2 regions of the Pantoea sp. X-Soil-MYKO-1289 genome follow, and region 1 is predicted to be linked to the other one. Evidence: predicted binding sites of a transcription regulator. Region 1 holds the regulator's gene; the other holds the start of a gene.

Region 1 (7,288 bases):
AAACGCTCCTGCCACAGCGCCAGCGAAGGCCCCCACTGCGGCAGCGCGCCCTGATCCGCGCGCCACTGCTGCTGTTTCACCAGCGCGGCCTGCAGGCTGTCGCGCTGCGCCGTTTCCTGCTGCAGCGCGCGTTCGCTTTGCGTTAGCGCCTGCTGCTGCTGGTCGCTTTCCTGTTGTTGCTGCTGCGCCTGCGCCAGCAGGGCGGCGATCTGCTGGTCGAGCGGAATAACCTGCTCCGTCAGCAGCGTCTCCTGCGCCTGCTGCTCGCGCAGCGCGGCGTCGCGCGCCGACTGGGCCGCCTCACGACGCTGCCGGTCGCTCTGCGCCTGCTGCTCGGCGGCCTGGCGCTGCTGTGCGAGCTGCTGCTGCGTCTGCTGCAGGCGCTGCTGCTCATGCAGCAGGCTGTCGCGCTGCGCTAATTTATCGCGCAGCTTCTCCGCCGGCTCGCTGCGCGCCAGCCGCTGGCGATCCGCTTCCGCGTCGCGCCACGCCTGTTCCGCCGCCTCCAGCGCGGCCTGCGCGGCCTGAATGTCGCTGTCGAGCTGCTGCGCCTGGGTCAGCCACTGATGCTGCCTGCGCAGGCTATCGTTCTGCTGAGTAAGCGCCTGCTCCGCTTCGGTCAGCGCACTCAGCTGCTGCTGCAGCGCGGCGCGCGCTTCGGCGTCGAGCAGCGTCAGGGTGCCGGCGCGGCTGCGCAGGTTATCCAGCGCCAGCCGCGCCGCCTTGTGGCGCTCGTAGATGGCGACGGAGATCTGGCCGTAGATTTCGGTGCCGGTTAGCTCCTCCAGCAGTTCGGCGCGCTCGCCGGGTTTCGCGTTAAGGAACGCGGCAAACTGCCCCTGCGACAGCATCATCGAGCGGGTAAAGCGCTCGAAGTCGAGGCCCGACAACGACTCGATCAGTTTTAATTTGTCGTTGACCTTGTCGGCGAAGATTTTGTCGTCGATGCAGCGCGCCAGCTCGACGCGCGGCGCCTGCAGCTTGCCGTCGGCCGCGCCGCGCGCGCGGTTCTGGCTCCAGAAGGCGCGCCAGGCTTCGCCTTTGATCTCGAACTCCACTTCGGCGAGGCATTCGGCGGTGTCGCGCGTCATCAGACCGTTTTGCGTCTGCGACAGCACGCCGAGGCGCGGCGTCTGGTGATAGAGCGCCAGACAGATGGCGTCGAGCAGAGTGGTTTTGCCTGCGCCGGTCGCGCCGGTGATGGCGAACAGGCCGTTGCTGGCGAAGGGTTCGGCGCGAAAGTCGATAAACCATTCGCCCTTCAGCGCGTTGAGGTTTTTAAAGCGCAGCGTGAGGATTTTCATTCGCTCTCCTCCAGCGAGGCGAGGGTGGAGCGGAACAGGGCGCTGAGGCGCGCATGCTCGGATTCTTCGATATCCTCCGCCAGCGCGATGCGGCGGGCGAAGACCTCTTCCACTTTTAGCTCGCTCAGGGTTTCGTTTTTTAGCTGCGCCAGGCTGTGCTGGCGCTGTTCGCGGCTGCGGCGCAGCAGCAGGACCTCGACCGGCAGATCGGCGGTCAGCGCCTCGACGCGGCGCTGCAGATCGCTGAGAAATTCCTGGGTGGTGACTTCGATATCGAGCCAGACCGGCCTGTCGCCCTGATGGTCGGCAAAGGGCGCCAGCTGCGCCTCGATCTCCGCCAGCGAGCCTTTCAGCATTTTCATCGGCTGGAACGGCGGAACGGGCAGCGGCGTCACGCTCTGCAAACCGGCGCTATCCAGCTCCAGTAAAAATACGCTTTTCTCGCTGCCAAGCTCGTCGAAGCTGAGCGGGATCGGCGAGCCGCTGTAGCGAATATGATCGCTGTTGGCGACGCGCTGGGCGCGATGGATATGGCCGAGCGCCACGTAGTCGACGTCGGGAAAAGCCGACGCGGGAAAGGCGTCGAGCGTGCCGATATAGATATCGCGCACCGAATCGCTTTTGCTGACGCCGACGGTGGTGAGATGGCCGGTGGCGATCACCGGCAGCGCCAGCGGATGCGCGCGCGCCGCGTCGACGCTGCGCTGATAGTGCGCGGCGATCGCCTCCAGCAGGCTGAGCTGCTTCTCGCGCCCCGACTGGCCTGCGCGGCTGCGCATAATATCGCGCGGCCGCAGATAGGGAATGGCGCAGAGCAGCGCGCCCGGTTCGCCGGCGCGGTCGCGCAGCAGCAGCAGATTGTGATCCGCCTGCGGCGTGGTGATCACCTGGGTATTCAGGCAGGCGAGCAGGGCGCGCGACTCGTTGAGCGTGGCGACCGAATCGTGATTGCCCGCCAGCACCACCAGCTGACAGCCGGTCGGCTGCAGCGCCACCACGAAACGGTTAAAGAGTTCGCGCGCGTAGCTTGGCGGCGTGCCGCTGTCGAAGAGGTCGCCCGCGACGATCAGCGCATCGACCTGATACTCTTCGATGCGCGCCAGCAGCCAGTCGAGAAAGGCCTGGTGCTCGGCCGCCCGGCTCTTGTTATAGAAAAACTGACCGAGGTGCCAGTCCGCGGTGTGAATGATGCGCATAAAACTCCCTGCGGTAACGGTTTGCCGGAGGATTATACCGGCTATGGCGCAAAAGCGAAAAAAGCGGCGTCGGTTGTTATAAAGCAGTGTTAACGCGCTGATTAAGCGGCTATGTTTTTCATAAAAGTGTCATAAATCTGACGCATAATGGCGCCGCATATAACGGTGACAGCAGTCACATCAGCAGGAGTTGCAATGGCTAAGCGCATTTTGGTTGTGGAAGATGAAGCCCCTATCCGTGAGATGTTGTGCTTTGTTCTGGAGCAGAACGACTACCAGCCCATTGAGGCCGAGGATTATGACAGCGCGATAGGCAAGCTGATTGAGCCCTGGCCTGATTTAATTCTGCTGGACTGGATGTTGCCGGGCGGCAGCGGCATTCAGTTTATCAAGCACCTGAAGCGCGAAGCGCTGACGCGCGATATCCCGGTGATGATGCTGACGGCGCGCGGCGAAGAGGAAGATCGCGTGCGCGGTCTGGAAGTGGGCGCGGATGACTACATCACCAAGCCTTTCTCGCCGAAAGAGCTGATGGCGCGCATCAAGGCGGTGATGCGCCGCATTTCGCCGATGGCGGTGGAGGAGGTGATCGAGATGCAGGGCCTGAGCCTGGACCCGTCGTCGCACCGCGTGATGTCCGAGTCGACGCCGCTGGAGATGGGCCCGACCGAATATAAGCTGCTGCACTTCTTTATGACTCATCCCGAACGCGTCTACAGCCGCGAGCAGCTGCTGAACCACGTCTGGGGCACCAATGTTTATGTGGAAGATCGCACCGTCGATGTGCATATCCGCCGCTTACGTAAGGCGCTGGAAGTTTCCGGCCACGATCGCATGGTTCAAACCGTTCGCGGAACGGGGTATCGTTTCTCCGCCCGCTACTAAACGGAGTCTTTACCGTGCTGGAACGACTCTCCTGGAAGAGACTGCTCTCCGAGCTGGCGCTGGCCTGCCTGCCGGCGCTGATAATCGGTTTGATTTTCGGCTATCTTCCCTGGCTGCTGCTGGTCAGCGTGCTGGGGATGCTGCTGTGGCACTTCTATAATCTGATGCGGCTGTCGCACTGGCTGTGGGTGGATCGCACCATGACGCCGCCCACCGGACAGGCGAGCTGGGAGCCGCTGTTTTACGGCCTCTATCAGATGCAGCTGCGCAACCGTCGGCGGCGGCGCGAGCTGGGCAACCTGATTAAGCGCTTTCGCAGCGGCGCCGAGACGCTGCCCGACGCGGTGGTGCTCACCACGGAAGAGGGCGCCATTTTCTGGTGCAACGGTCTGGCGCAGCAGCACCTCGGTCTGCGCTGGCCGGAAGATAACGGCCAGAACATCCTCAACCTGCTGCGCTATCCGGAATTCTCCCGCTATATTCGCCAGCGCGATTTCAATAAGCCGCTCACCTTAATTCTCAATAATCAGCACCATATGGAGTTCCGCATCATGCCCTACAGCGAAGGGCAGTGGCTGATGGTGGCGCGCGACGTGACGCAGATGCACCAGCTGGAAGGGGCGCGGCGCAATTTCTTCGCCAACGTCAGCCATGAGCTGCGCACGCCGCTGACGGTGCTGCAGGGCTATCTGGAGATGATGAACGACTCGGTGATGAACGAGCGCTCGCGCGGCAAAGCGCTGCAGACCATGCAGGAGCAGACGCGCCGCATGGACAGCCTGGTGCGCCAGCTGCTGACGCTGTCGCGCATCGAGGCGGCGCCGGCTATCGACATGAAAGAGACGGTGGACGTGCCGATGATGCTGCATCTGCTGCAGCGCGAAGCGGAGACGCTGAGCAATGGGCGCCACGAGATCCACTTCCATACCGATCCGCATCTCAAGGTGCTCGGCGACGACGATCAGCTGCGCAGCGCTATCTCGAACCTGGTTTACAACGCGGTCAACCATACGCCGGACGGCACGCGCATCGACATCAGCTGGCTGCGCAGCCGCCAGGGCGCGCAGTTCAAAGTCTGCGACAACGGGCCGGGCATTCCGGCCGAGCACCTGCCGCGTCTGACGGAGCGCTTCTACCGCGTGGATAAGGCGCGCTCGCGCGCCACCGGCGGCAGCGGGCTGGGGCTGGCGATCGTCAAGCACGCCCTTAGCCACCATAATGCGCGGCTGGAGATCGCCAGCATTCCCGATAAAGAGACCTGTTTTACCTTTACGCTGCCGTCAAGGTTGATCGTCAGCGCGGGATTGCAGGAGAATGCCGTCCATTAACCGTTAATGGAACCTCTCATGCGCGCCTTGCTGCTGTTGCTTACTCTCTTCTCGCCCGCGCTGACGCTGGCGGCGGCGCCTCAGCCCGAAATGCTCACCGGCAACCTCAGCAGCGTCGGCTCAGACACGCTGGGAACGCTGATGATGCTGTGGAGCGAAGATTTCAGCGCGCGGGCGCCGGGCGTTAATCTACAGGTGCAGGCTTCCGGCTCGTCCACCGCGCCGACCGCGTTGGCGGCGGGCGCCGCGCAGCTCGGCCCGATGAGCCGCCCCATGCAGGCGGAAGAGCGGCAAACCTTTCAGGCGCGCTATGGCTACGCCCCGCTCGCGGTGCCGGTAGCGCTCGACGCGCTGGTGGTGGTGGTCAATCAGCGCAATCCGCTGACGCAGATCGATATGCGCCAGCTTGACGCCATCTTTTCCGTGACGCGCCTGTGCGGCGCGCCGCAGGTGCCGACGCGCTGGGGCGATATGGGCATGCGCCAGCCCGACTGGGCGCGGCGGCCGATTCAGCGCTACGGACGCAACTCCGCCTCGGGCACCTGGGGCTTTTTCAAGCAGCAGGCGCTGTGCAACGGCGATTTTCGCGCCGACGTGGCGGAGTTTCCCGGCTCGGCCGCCGTGGTGCAGGCGGTCGCCGCCAATCCGCGCAGCATCGGCTACGCCAGCTTCGGTTTTCATCTGAGCGGCGTGAAGACGCTCGCCGTCACTGACGCGCAGGGCGCGGCGGTGGCGCCGGACGCCGACTCTATCCGCAGCGGCCGCTATCCTTGGGCGCGCCCGCTCTATATCTATGTCAATAAGCCGCCGGGCAAGCCGCTGCCGCCGCTGGTAAACGCCTTTCTTCATCAGGTGCTTTCACCGCAGGGACAGCGCCGCGTCAGCGAAGCGGGCTATCTTCCGCTGTCGGCGGCGCAGCGCGATCAGGCGCTGGCTGCGATAGAGGCGAAGTAATCACTAACGTGAATTTTTTTCATCTCCGCTGAAATTTCTTCTGTTGCAGAGAAGGCGCGCGCGTGCCAATCTGTTTACAGACGTTTAGCCATCCAGATGGCTACATATAACTTAGCGAAATTATTCCCTGGCGTGATTAACGTTCAGGGTGCCAGGAGTGAAGATGACCGCACAGACCGCCCCGTTCCGCGCCGATACCGTCGGCAGTTTCCTGCGTCCCACCGCCATCAAAAACGCGCGCGAGCAGTATGCCGCCGGCCAGATCGACAAAGCCGCGCTGACCCGCATCGAAGACGAAGCGATCCGCGACGTGGTGAGCAAGCAGATCGCCAACGGCCTGCAGGTGGTGACCGACGGCGAATTCCGCCGCGCCTGGTGGCACTTCGACTTTTTCGGCGGCCTGGAGGGCGTCGAGCTGTTCGAAGCAGAGCAGGGCATTCAGTTCAACGGCGTGCAGACCAAAGCGCACGGCGTGCGCGTGGTGGGCAAGCTGGGCTTCCGCGATCATCCGATGCTGGAGCATTTTCGCTTCCTGCAGAGCGTCGCAGGCGACGCGGTGCCGAAGATGACCATCCCCAGCCCGAGCGTGCTGCACTTCCGCGGCGGCCGCAAAGTGATCGACGAGAGCGTCTATCCCGACCTGGCGGACTACTTCGACGACCTGGCCGACACCTATAAAACGGCGATCAAAGCCTTTTACGATGCGGGCTGCCGCTATCTGCAGCTGGACGATACCGTCTGGGCCTATCTCTGCTCGGAAGATCAGAAGCGCCAAATCCGCGAGCGCGGCGACGATCCCGAGCAGCTGGCGCACACCTACGCCCGCGTGCTGAACAGAGCGCTGGAGGGCAAGCCCGCCGATCTTACCGTCGGCCTGCACGTCTGCCGCGGCAACTTCCGCTCGACCTGGATTTCTGAGGGCGGCTATGAGCCGGTGGCGGAGATTCTGTTCGGCGGCGTGAACATCGACGCTTTCTTCCTGGAATATGATAACGAGCGCGCCGGCGGCTTCGAGCCTCTGCGCTTTATCAAGCCAGGCCACCAGAAAGTGGTGCTGGGTCTGGTGACCACCAAAAACGGCGAGCTGGAAGATCCGGCGCAGGTGAAGGCGCGTCTGCAGGAGGCGGCGAAGTTCGTCAGCCTTGACCAGATCTGCCTCAGCCCGCAGTGCGGCTTCGCCTCGACAGAAGAGGGCAACAGCCTGAGCGAAGAGCAGCAGTGGGCGAAGATTCGCCTGGTGGTCGATATCGCCGGTCAGGTGTGGTGATGCTGTAAACTTGTGCAAACAGGCGCGTAAAACGCGCCTTTTGTGCATCATGCCGCGTACTTACGCTGAAATTTCTTACTCGCTGCGGAAAAAATAAGCACATCATCTGATGCCTTGCGGAGATATATCCGAGATATTCACTGCTTTTATTCTGTTTTCCGTCATAACCTTCTGGTTTTCCGATCCTGTATTGCCTTTCTCCGCTATAAACGTTCTACTTACGGCCGTTGTCGTAGTATCCCACTTGTGAACAGAACAAAAGCAGCCTAATTCACCTGCGCGACACGATTAAGGCAAGCACAATGCGCTGGCATCGTGCGCTAAGTCGTTGTCAATGCGCGGTCTGGGGACAAC
Region 2 (7,288 bases), 2.8 Mb from region 1:
GATGAGTCCCGGCCCGGACTTCTTTTTTGTTTCGCAAACCGCCGCCAGCCGCTCGCGCAAAGAGGCGATGATGGGCGTGCTTGGCATTACGCTGGGGATCGTTATCTGGGCGGGCGTTGCGCTGATGGGGCTGCATCTGATCCTGGAGAAGATGGCGTGGCTGCATCAGATCATTATGGTCGGCGGCGGCCTTTACCTGCTGTGGATGGGCTGGCAGCTGCTCAGCTCGGCGCGTCAGCGCCATAAGCAGCCGGTACAGGATGCGCCGGTGGTGGATCTGCCGAAAAAGGGCAGAAGCTTTTTTAAAGGTTTTCTCACCAATCTCTCTAACCCGAAAGCGATTATCTATTTCGGCAGCGTCTTCTCGCTGTTCGTCGGCAACGACATCGGCGCGCTGGAGCGTTGGGGCTTGTTTCTGCTGATTGTCGGCGAGACCTTTGCATGGTTCACGCTGGTGGCGGCGATTTTCGCTCTGCCGTGGATGCGCGATAAGTATCAGCGCGCGGCGAAGTGGGTCGATGGCGTAGCGGGAGTGCTATTCGCCGGTTTCGGCATCCACCTCATCCTTACTCGTTAAGGCCTGGCTTACTTGCCAGCTTGTGGTTGGGCAGTGCTCGTCATCCTCACGTACTACAGTACGCTGCGGTGACTGCGCGCTGGCCGCCCGCAATCTGGCTGCGCCGCCGACGGCTCTAAACATCGGCGTGCTTTTCAGGCTATTCTCCGGGCGCTGGCTAACAGCGCGCCGACCGCCATAAACAGCCCGCCAAAGATCCGGTTCAACAGCTTCATCTGCTTCGGCCCTTTAATCCAGGCCGCAATGCGCGTCGCCAGCGTGGCGTAGCCGATCATCACGATGATATCGACGACAATAGTGGTGGCGCCCAGCACCAGGTACTGCATCGCCTGCGGCTGGTGCGGCAGAATAAACTGCGGAAACAGTGCGGCGAGGAACACGATGCTTTTGGGGTTGGTGAGGTTGACCAGCACCGCGCGCTTGAACAGGCGGCGGCGCGGCGTCGCTTTCGCCACCGCGTCAAGATCGATCGCGCCCGCAGAGCGCCACTGCTGAATGCCGAGCCACACCAGATAGGCCGCGCCCGCCCACTTCAACACTTCAAACGCCAGCAGCGACTGGGAAAAGAGCGCGCCGAGTCCGATCCCCACCAGCACGATATGGATCGCCAGGCCAAGCTGCAGACCGCTGATCGAGGCCGCTGCGCCGCGATAGCCGTGGCTGATGCCGGTGCTCATGGTATTAATCGCGCCGGAACCGGGCGAAAGGCTGAGGATAGTGGTGGTGAGAAGGTAGGTCAGCCACCATTCAGTGGTCATGGGTTGCGCTCCCTGTCTGGGCGGAAATATGACACAATACGCCAGAAACAAGCGTGACGCTACGGGCCGCATGCGCGGCTCGCGACAGGCTTACCGCGCGTCTGCAGGGGGATAGATGGAACGACATAAAGCGAGCTGGCTCAATCGGGAAAAAGCCTTTGCCGCCTTTGCGCACGGTCCGCTGCTCGACTTCTGGCACCGGCGCGAAGAGCGTGAATTCGTCGGCGTGGAAAACGTCACGCTGCGCTATGTGCGCTTCACCGCGCCGCACCATAAGCGCGTGATTCTGATCGTGCCTGGGCGCATCGAAAGCTACGTCAAATACCCTGAACTGGCGTACGACCTGTTTCACTGCGGCTTTGACGTGGTGATCCTCGACCATCGCGGACAGGGGCGATCCGATCGGCTGCTGCAGGATACCCACCGCGGTCATGTGGTGGAGTTCGCGCACTACGTTGACGATTTAGAGACGCTCTATCTGAAAGAGATCGTCGGCGGTCACTACCAGCGCCGCTACGCGCTGGCGCATTCGATGGGCGGCGCGATCCTGACGCTGTTTCTGGCGCGCCAGCCGCAGGCGTTTCATGCCGTGACGCTGGTGGCGCCGATGTTCGGCATCGCGCTGCCGATGCCCTCTTTCCTGGCGAACCGTATCCTCGACTGGGCGGAGAAGCGCCCGGCGATCCGCGATGGCTATGCGCTCGGCACCGGACGCTGGCGCGCGCATCCGTTCGGCATCAATCGCCTGACGCACAGCGCGGAGCGCTATCGCCGCAGCCTGCGTTTTTACGCCGACGATCCCGCGATCCGCGTCGGCGGACCGACCTATCACTGGGTGCGCGAAGGCATTCACGCCGGGCGCAATATCCTGAGCCTGGCCAGCACCCTTACCACGCCGCTTTTGCTGCTGCAGGCGGGCGAGGATCGCGTGGTGGACAACCGTTCGCAGGATCTCTTTTGCGCGGCGATGGCGCAGGCGGGCCATCCCTGCGAGACGCGCGTCATCAAAGAGGCGCGCCACGAAATTCTGTTTGAAAAAGATGCCATGCGCGCCGAAGCGCTGAATGCGCTGGTCGATTTCTTTGAGGCGCACCCTTAATTCGAATTCTTACCTTACCGGCTTCGGCCTAAAACAATACCTGAGGTTTTCATGTTTCAAATCGTCGCATCCGATCTGGATGGCACGCTGCTCTCTCCCGAACATCGGCTCACGCCTTATGCCCACGATATACTGCAACAGCTGGTGGCGCGCGATATCCACTTTGTTTTCGCCACCGGCCGTCATTACATCGACGTGGGGCAGATGCGCGACAAGCTGGGCATTCCCGCTTATATGATCACCTCTAACGGCGCGCGCGTGCACAACGCCGAGGGCGAGCTGGTGTTCAGCCATAACCTCGACGAAGATATCGCGCTGGAGCTTTACGGGCTGCACTACGCCAATCCTGCCATCCTGACGCACGTCTATCGCGACGACGAATGGTTTATGAGCCGCACCCATCCGGCGGAGCAGGACTATTTTCGCGAGTCAGTATTCACTTATCAGGTGTATGAGCCAGGCATGCTGCCGGGCGACAATATCAGCAAGGTCTTTTTCACCAGCGACGATCCCGAGGCGCTGATCCCACTCGAACTGGCGCTGCAGGCGCGCTGGGGCGATCGCGTTAACGTCAGCTTTTCGCTGCCGACCTGTCTGGAAGTGATGGCGGGCGGCGTGTCGAAGGGACACGCGCTGGAAGCGGTGGCGAAACAGCTGGGACATTCGCTCAAGGCGTGCATCGCCTTCGGCGACGGCATGAACGACGTAGAGATGCTGAGCATGGCGGGCAAGGGCTGCATTATGCGCAACGCCCATCAGCGTCTGAAAGATGCTCTGCCGGAACTGGACGTGATCGGCAGCAATGCCGACGATGCCGTGCCGCATACGCTGCGCACGCTGTTTTTATCCTGACGCAAGAGGCCGGCGCGATGCCGGCCTCTTTCTTTATGACGCCAGCTGCTGCTTGTGCTTGCGTTCGTTAATCATGGTCAACAGCAGCAGGATCACCGCCAGCACGCAGCCCACCACCATCACCAGAAAACCGCCGTTCCAGCCGAAGAAATCGACGGTATAGCCAACGATGGCGCTGGCCGCGACCGAACCGCCGAGATAGCCGAACAGGCCGGTAAAGCCTGCGGCGGTGCCCGCCGCTTTTTTCGGCGCCAGCTCCAGCGCATGCAGGCCGATCAGCATCACCGGGCCGTAAATCAGAAAGCCGATGACGATCATGCAGGCCATATCCACGCCGGGATTGCCCGCCGGGTTAAACCAGTAGACCACCGTGGCGATGGTCACCAGCGTCATAAAGAAGACGCCGGTCGCGCCGCGGTTCCCCTTGAACACCTTGTCCGACATCCAGCCGCACAGCAGCGTGCCGGGAATGCCGGCATATTCGTACAGGAAGTAGGCCCAGGAGGATTTATCCAGCGTGAAGTGCTTCACCTCTTTCAGGTAGGTGGGCGACCAGTCGAGAATGCCGTAGCGCAGCAGGTAGACGAAGACGTTCGCCAGCGCGATATACCACAGCAGCTTGTTGGGCAGCACATACTGGGTGAAGATCTGTTTCGCCGTCAGCTCCTCTTCGTGCGTGGCGCTGTAGTCGGGCGGATAGTCGTTTTTATACGCCTCGATGGGCGGCAAGCCGCAGGACTGCGGCGTATCGCGCATCAGCGCGAAGGCGATCAGCGCCACGGCGATAGCGGCGAAAGCGGGCATATAGAGCGCCGCTTTCCAGTCGTTGAACCAGGCCATGCCGAGCAGGAACAGCAGCGGCGGCAGGCCGCCGCCGACGTTATGCGCGCAGTTCCACACCGACACGATGCCGCCGCGCTCTTTCTGCGACCACCAGTGCACCATGGTGCGCCCGCAAGGCGGCCAGCCCATGCCCTGAAACCAGCCGCAGGCAAACAGCAGCGCGAACATCACCATAATGCTGGAGGTCGCCCAGGGCACGAAGCCCATAAACAGCATCACCGCGGCGGCGAGGATCAGGCCGGCAGGCAGAAACACGCGCGGATTCGAGCGATCCGAAACCGAACCCATAATAAATTTTGAGAAGCCGTACGCAATCGAGATACCGGAAAGCGCAAAACCGAGGTCGCCGCGCGAAAAGCCCTGCTCGACCAGATAGGGCATCGCCAGCGCGAAGTTTTTGCGCACCAGATAGTAGGCGGCGTAGCCGAAGAAGATACCGAAGAAGATCTGCCAGCGCAGGCGACGATATAAAGGATCAACCTGATCTTCCGCCACCGGCGGTCGATGCGGTGCGGGTTTAAAAATGCTCAGCATAGCTGCCCTCCCAGGCATGTTGTCGTTGTGGAAATGGGCGACGCATTCCAGAGGTCGCCGCCATGTTCCTTTTCGCGTCTATAATGGCGCTTTTCGCGCATGCTGGCTGTGATAGTTGACACATTTGTTACACTTTTATGACAATTACGGCAGGTTAATGTCACCAAATGACGCTAAACGCGCATCGTTTATAAAACATTCGCCGATGCCTGCGCTGAGCGTTTCTTTTGTGAGCAGTTGTCAACCAGAAAGCGCCGCGTCGCCGCAGTACATTGATTACACTAGCGACCTCTCTCTTTTGCAGGATTGACGCTGTGCTGTTACTGATCGTTACCACTATTCTTTGGGCGTTCTCCTTTAGCCTGATCGGAGAATATCTGGCGGGGCAGGTGGACACCTGGTTCTCGGTATTGATGCGCCTGGCGCTGGCGGCGCTGGTGTTTTTGCCTTTTCTGCGCTGGCGCGGCTATCGTCCGTCGACGCTGCTGCTCTATATGCTGGTGGGGATGCTGCAGCTCGGCATCATGTATCTGATTAGCTTCGAGGCCTATCTCTACCTCAGCGTTTCCGAGTTCCTGCTGTTTACCGTGATGACGCCGCTCTATGTCACCCTGATCTATGACCTGATTAGCAAACGGCCGCTGCGCATCGGCTACGCCTTCAGCGCGCTGCTGGCGGTGGCAGGCGCGGCGATTATTCGCTACGACAAGGTCAGCGATCATTTCTGGTTCGGCCTGCTGCTGGTGCAGCTGGCGAATATCTGCTTTGCCGTGGGCATGGTGGGCTATAAACGACTGCAGGAAACCCGGCCGATGCCGCAGCACACCGCATTTTCCTGGTTTTATCTCGGCGCGGTGCTGATTGCGATTATCGCCTGGTGCCTGTGGGGCAATCCGGCGAAACTGCCGACCACCTCGCTGCAGTGGGGCATTCTGGTATGGCTGGGCGTGGCGGCGTCGGGGCTGGGCTACTTTATGTGGAACTACGGCGCCACGCAGGTCGATGCGGGCACGCTGGGCATTATGAACAATATGCATGTCCCGGCGGGGCTGCTGGTGAATCTGGCAATCTGGCAGCAGAAGCCGCACTGGCCCAGTTTTATCGCTGGCGCGCTGGTGATTTTCGCCTCGCTATATGTGCATAAGCGCTGGGTGCTGCGCAGTCGCTGAGGCGTGTATCCCGTCAGGGCGACGACGGTCGTCCTGACGGCGGAACTATTTTTTGGCTTTCGGCGGCTGGGCCGGGCGAGGTTTCGCCGTCTTCGACGAGGCGGGTTTCGCCGCCTGCGCTGGGCTGGTTTTCGTGGCCTGCGACGGCGCGCTCTTCGCCGCCTGCGTCGGACTGGTTTTTGCCGGCTGCGTCGGGCGCAGCGTCAGGGTCAGGCCCTTCAAAAAGTTGCGCATAATCTGATCGCCGCATTCGCGGTAGTTTTTATGATCCGGCTTGCGGAAAATGGCGCCGATTTCCGCCTGCGAAACCGAGAAGTTCGCCTTAGCCAGCACCGCCGGAATATCGGTGGTTTTCAGATCGAACGCGATACGCAGTTTTTTCATAAAAATGTTGTTGTTCATGCGGCGTTCGATCGAGGGCGCTGGCATCTCTTCGCTTTTGCCACGACGGAAGAAAATCAGGCCGTTGAGAAAATAGCCCATCAGCACGTCCGGCAGCGGTTTAAACGCCGCGTCATCCTCTTTTTTCAGCCAGGCCTGCACGTCGCTCAGCGCGACTTCGCAGTCGGTCAGTGCGAAAATCTCCACCACTTTGGCATCGCTTAAATTCAGCATAAAGCGCACGCTGCGCAAAATATCGTTATTAGTCATGGTGAGATTTTCTCATGGTCGTTTAACAGGCTGCGCATTATAGGGGAATTTGCGGCTCAGCGTTGCAAAATCGCGCCAGGAAGCGCCGCATCGCGTACGAACGGCAGATGTTCGCAGGCGTGCTGCCGCGCAAAGCGGGTAAAGGCTTCCAGCACCGGCTGACGCTGCTCGCCGTCGCGCACGGCGGCATAGAGGCGGCTCCACAGCCCTTCGCCCAGAGTTTTTGTCACGATCAATCCCTGCTTTTCAAAACTCTCTACTACCCAGTGCGGCAGCGCGGCGATGCCCATGCGCGCCGCCACCATCTGAATCAGCAGCAGCGTGTTGTCGACGCTCTTCAGGGCCGGGCTGACGCCTGCCGGCTGAAGAAAGTGCCGCCAGATATCCAGCCGCTGGCGCTGCACCGGATAGATCATCAACACCTCCTGCGCCAGGTCCTCGGGGGTAATGTGCTCAACCTGCGCCAGCGGATGATCGGGCGCCAGCACCAGGCGCACTTCGAAGTCGAACATCGGCGTGTAGTGCAGGCCGCTGCGCGGCAGGATATCGGAGGTCAGCACCACGTCCAGTTCGCCCTGCTGCAGCGCGGGCTGCGGATCGAAGGTCACGCCCGATTTAAAATCCATCACCACCTGCGGCCAGCTCTGACGAAAGTTGTCCAGCGCCGGCGTCAGCCACTGAATGCAGCTGTGGCACTCAATGGCGATGCGCAGCGTCGCCTGATAAGGCTCGTGGCACGCCTGCAGCGCCTGCTGGATCTGCGGCAGCACCTGCTCCGCCAGCTGCAGCAGAATTTCGCCCTGCG

Evidence for each region. Region 1 encodes PhoB, which activates phosphate uptake and scavenging genes when phosphate is short. Its sites were predicted from a motif close to CTGTCATAAAACTGNCNNAT; they were not measured.
Region 2: a site for PhoB is predicted at 4,788-4,807, ahead of glpT (glycerol-3-phosphate transporter). Genes of this name have one in related genera too.

The regions. Positions count from the first base shown of each region.
Region 1 covers NZ_AP036004.1:1,025,342-1,032,629, forward strand. Annotated here, with positions in the region: gene AC6I7Z_RS04865 (AAA family ATPase) at 1-1,304, opposite strand, end outside; gene sbcD (exonuclease subunit SbcD) at 1,301-2,500, opposite strand; gene phoB (phosphate response regulator transcription factor PhoB) at 2,696-3,385, shown strand; gene phoR (phosphate regulon sensor histidine kinase PhoR) at 3,400-4,713, shown strand; gene AC6I7Z_RS04885 (PstS family phosphate ABC transporter substrate-binding protein) at 4,732-5,667, shown strand; gene AC6I7Z_RS04890 (cobalamin-independent methionine synthase II family protein) at 5,831-6,934, shown strand.
Region 2 covers NZ_AP036004.1:3,831,216-3,838,503, reverse strand. Annotated here, with positions in the region: gene rhtC (threonine export protein RhtC) at 1-577, shown strand, start outside; gene rhtB (homoserine/homoserine lactone efflux protein) at 712-1,335, opposite strand; gene pldB (lysophospholipase L2) at 1,451-2,434, shown strand; gene yigL (sugar/pyridoxal phosphate phosphatase YigL) at 2,486-3,286, shown strand; gene glpT (glycerol-3-phosphate transporter) at 3,320-4,663, opposite strand; gene AC6I7Z_RS18225 (carboxylate/amino acid/amine transporter) at 4,978-5,832, shown strand; partial or broken gene AC6I7Z_RS18220 (YehS family protein) at 6,025-6,483, opposite strand; gene metR (HTH-type transcriptional regulator MetR) at 6,540-7,288, opposite strand, start outside.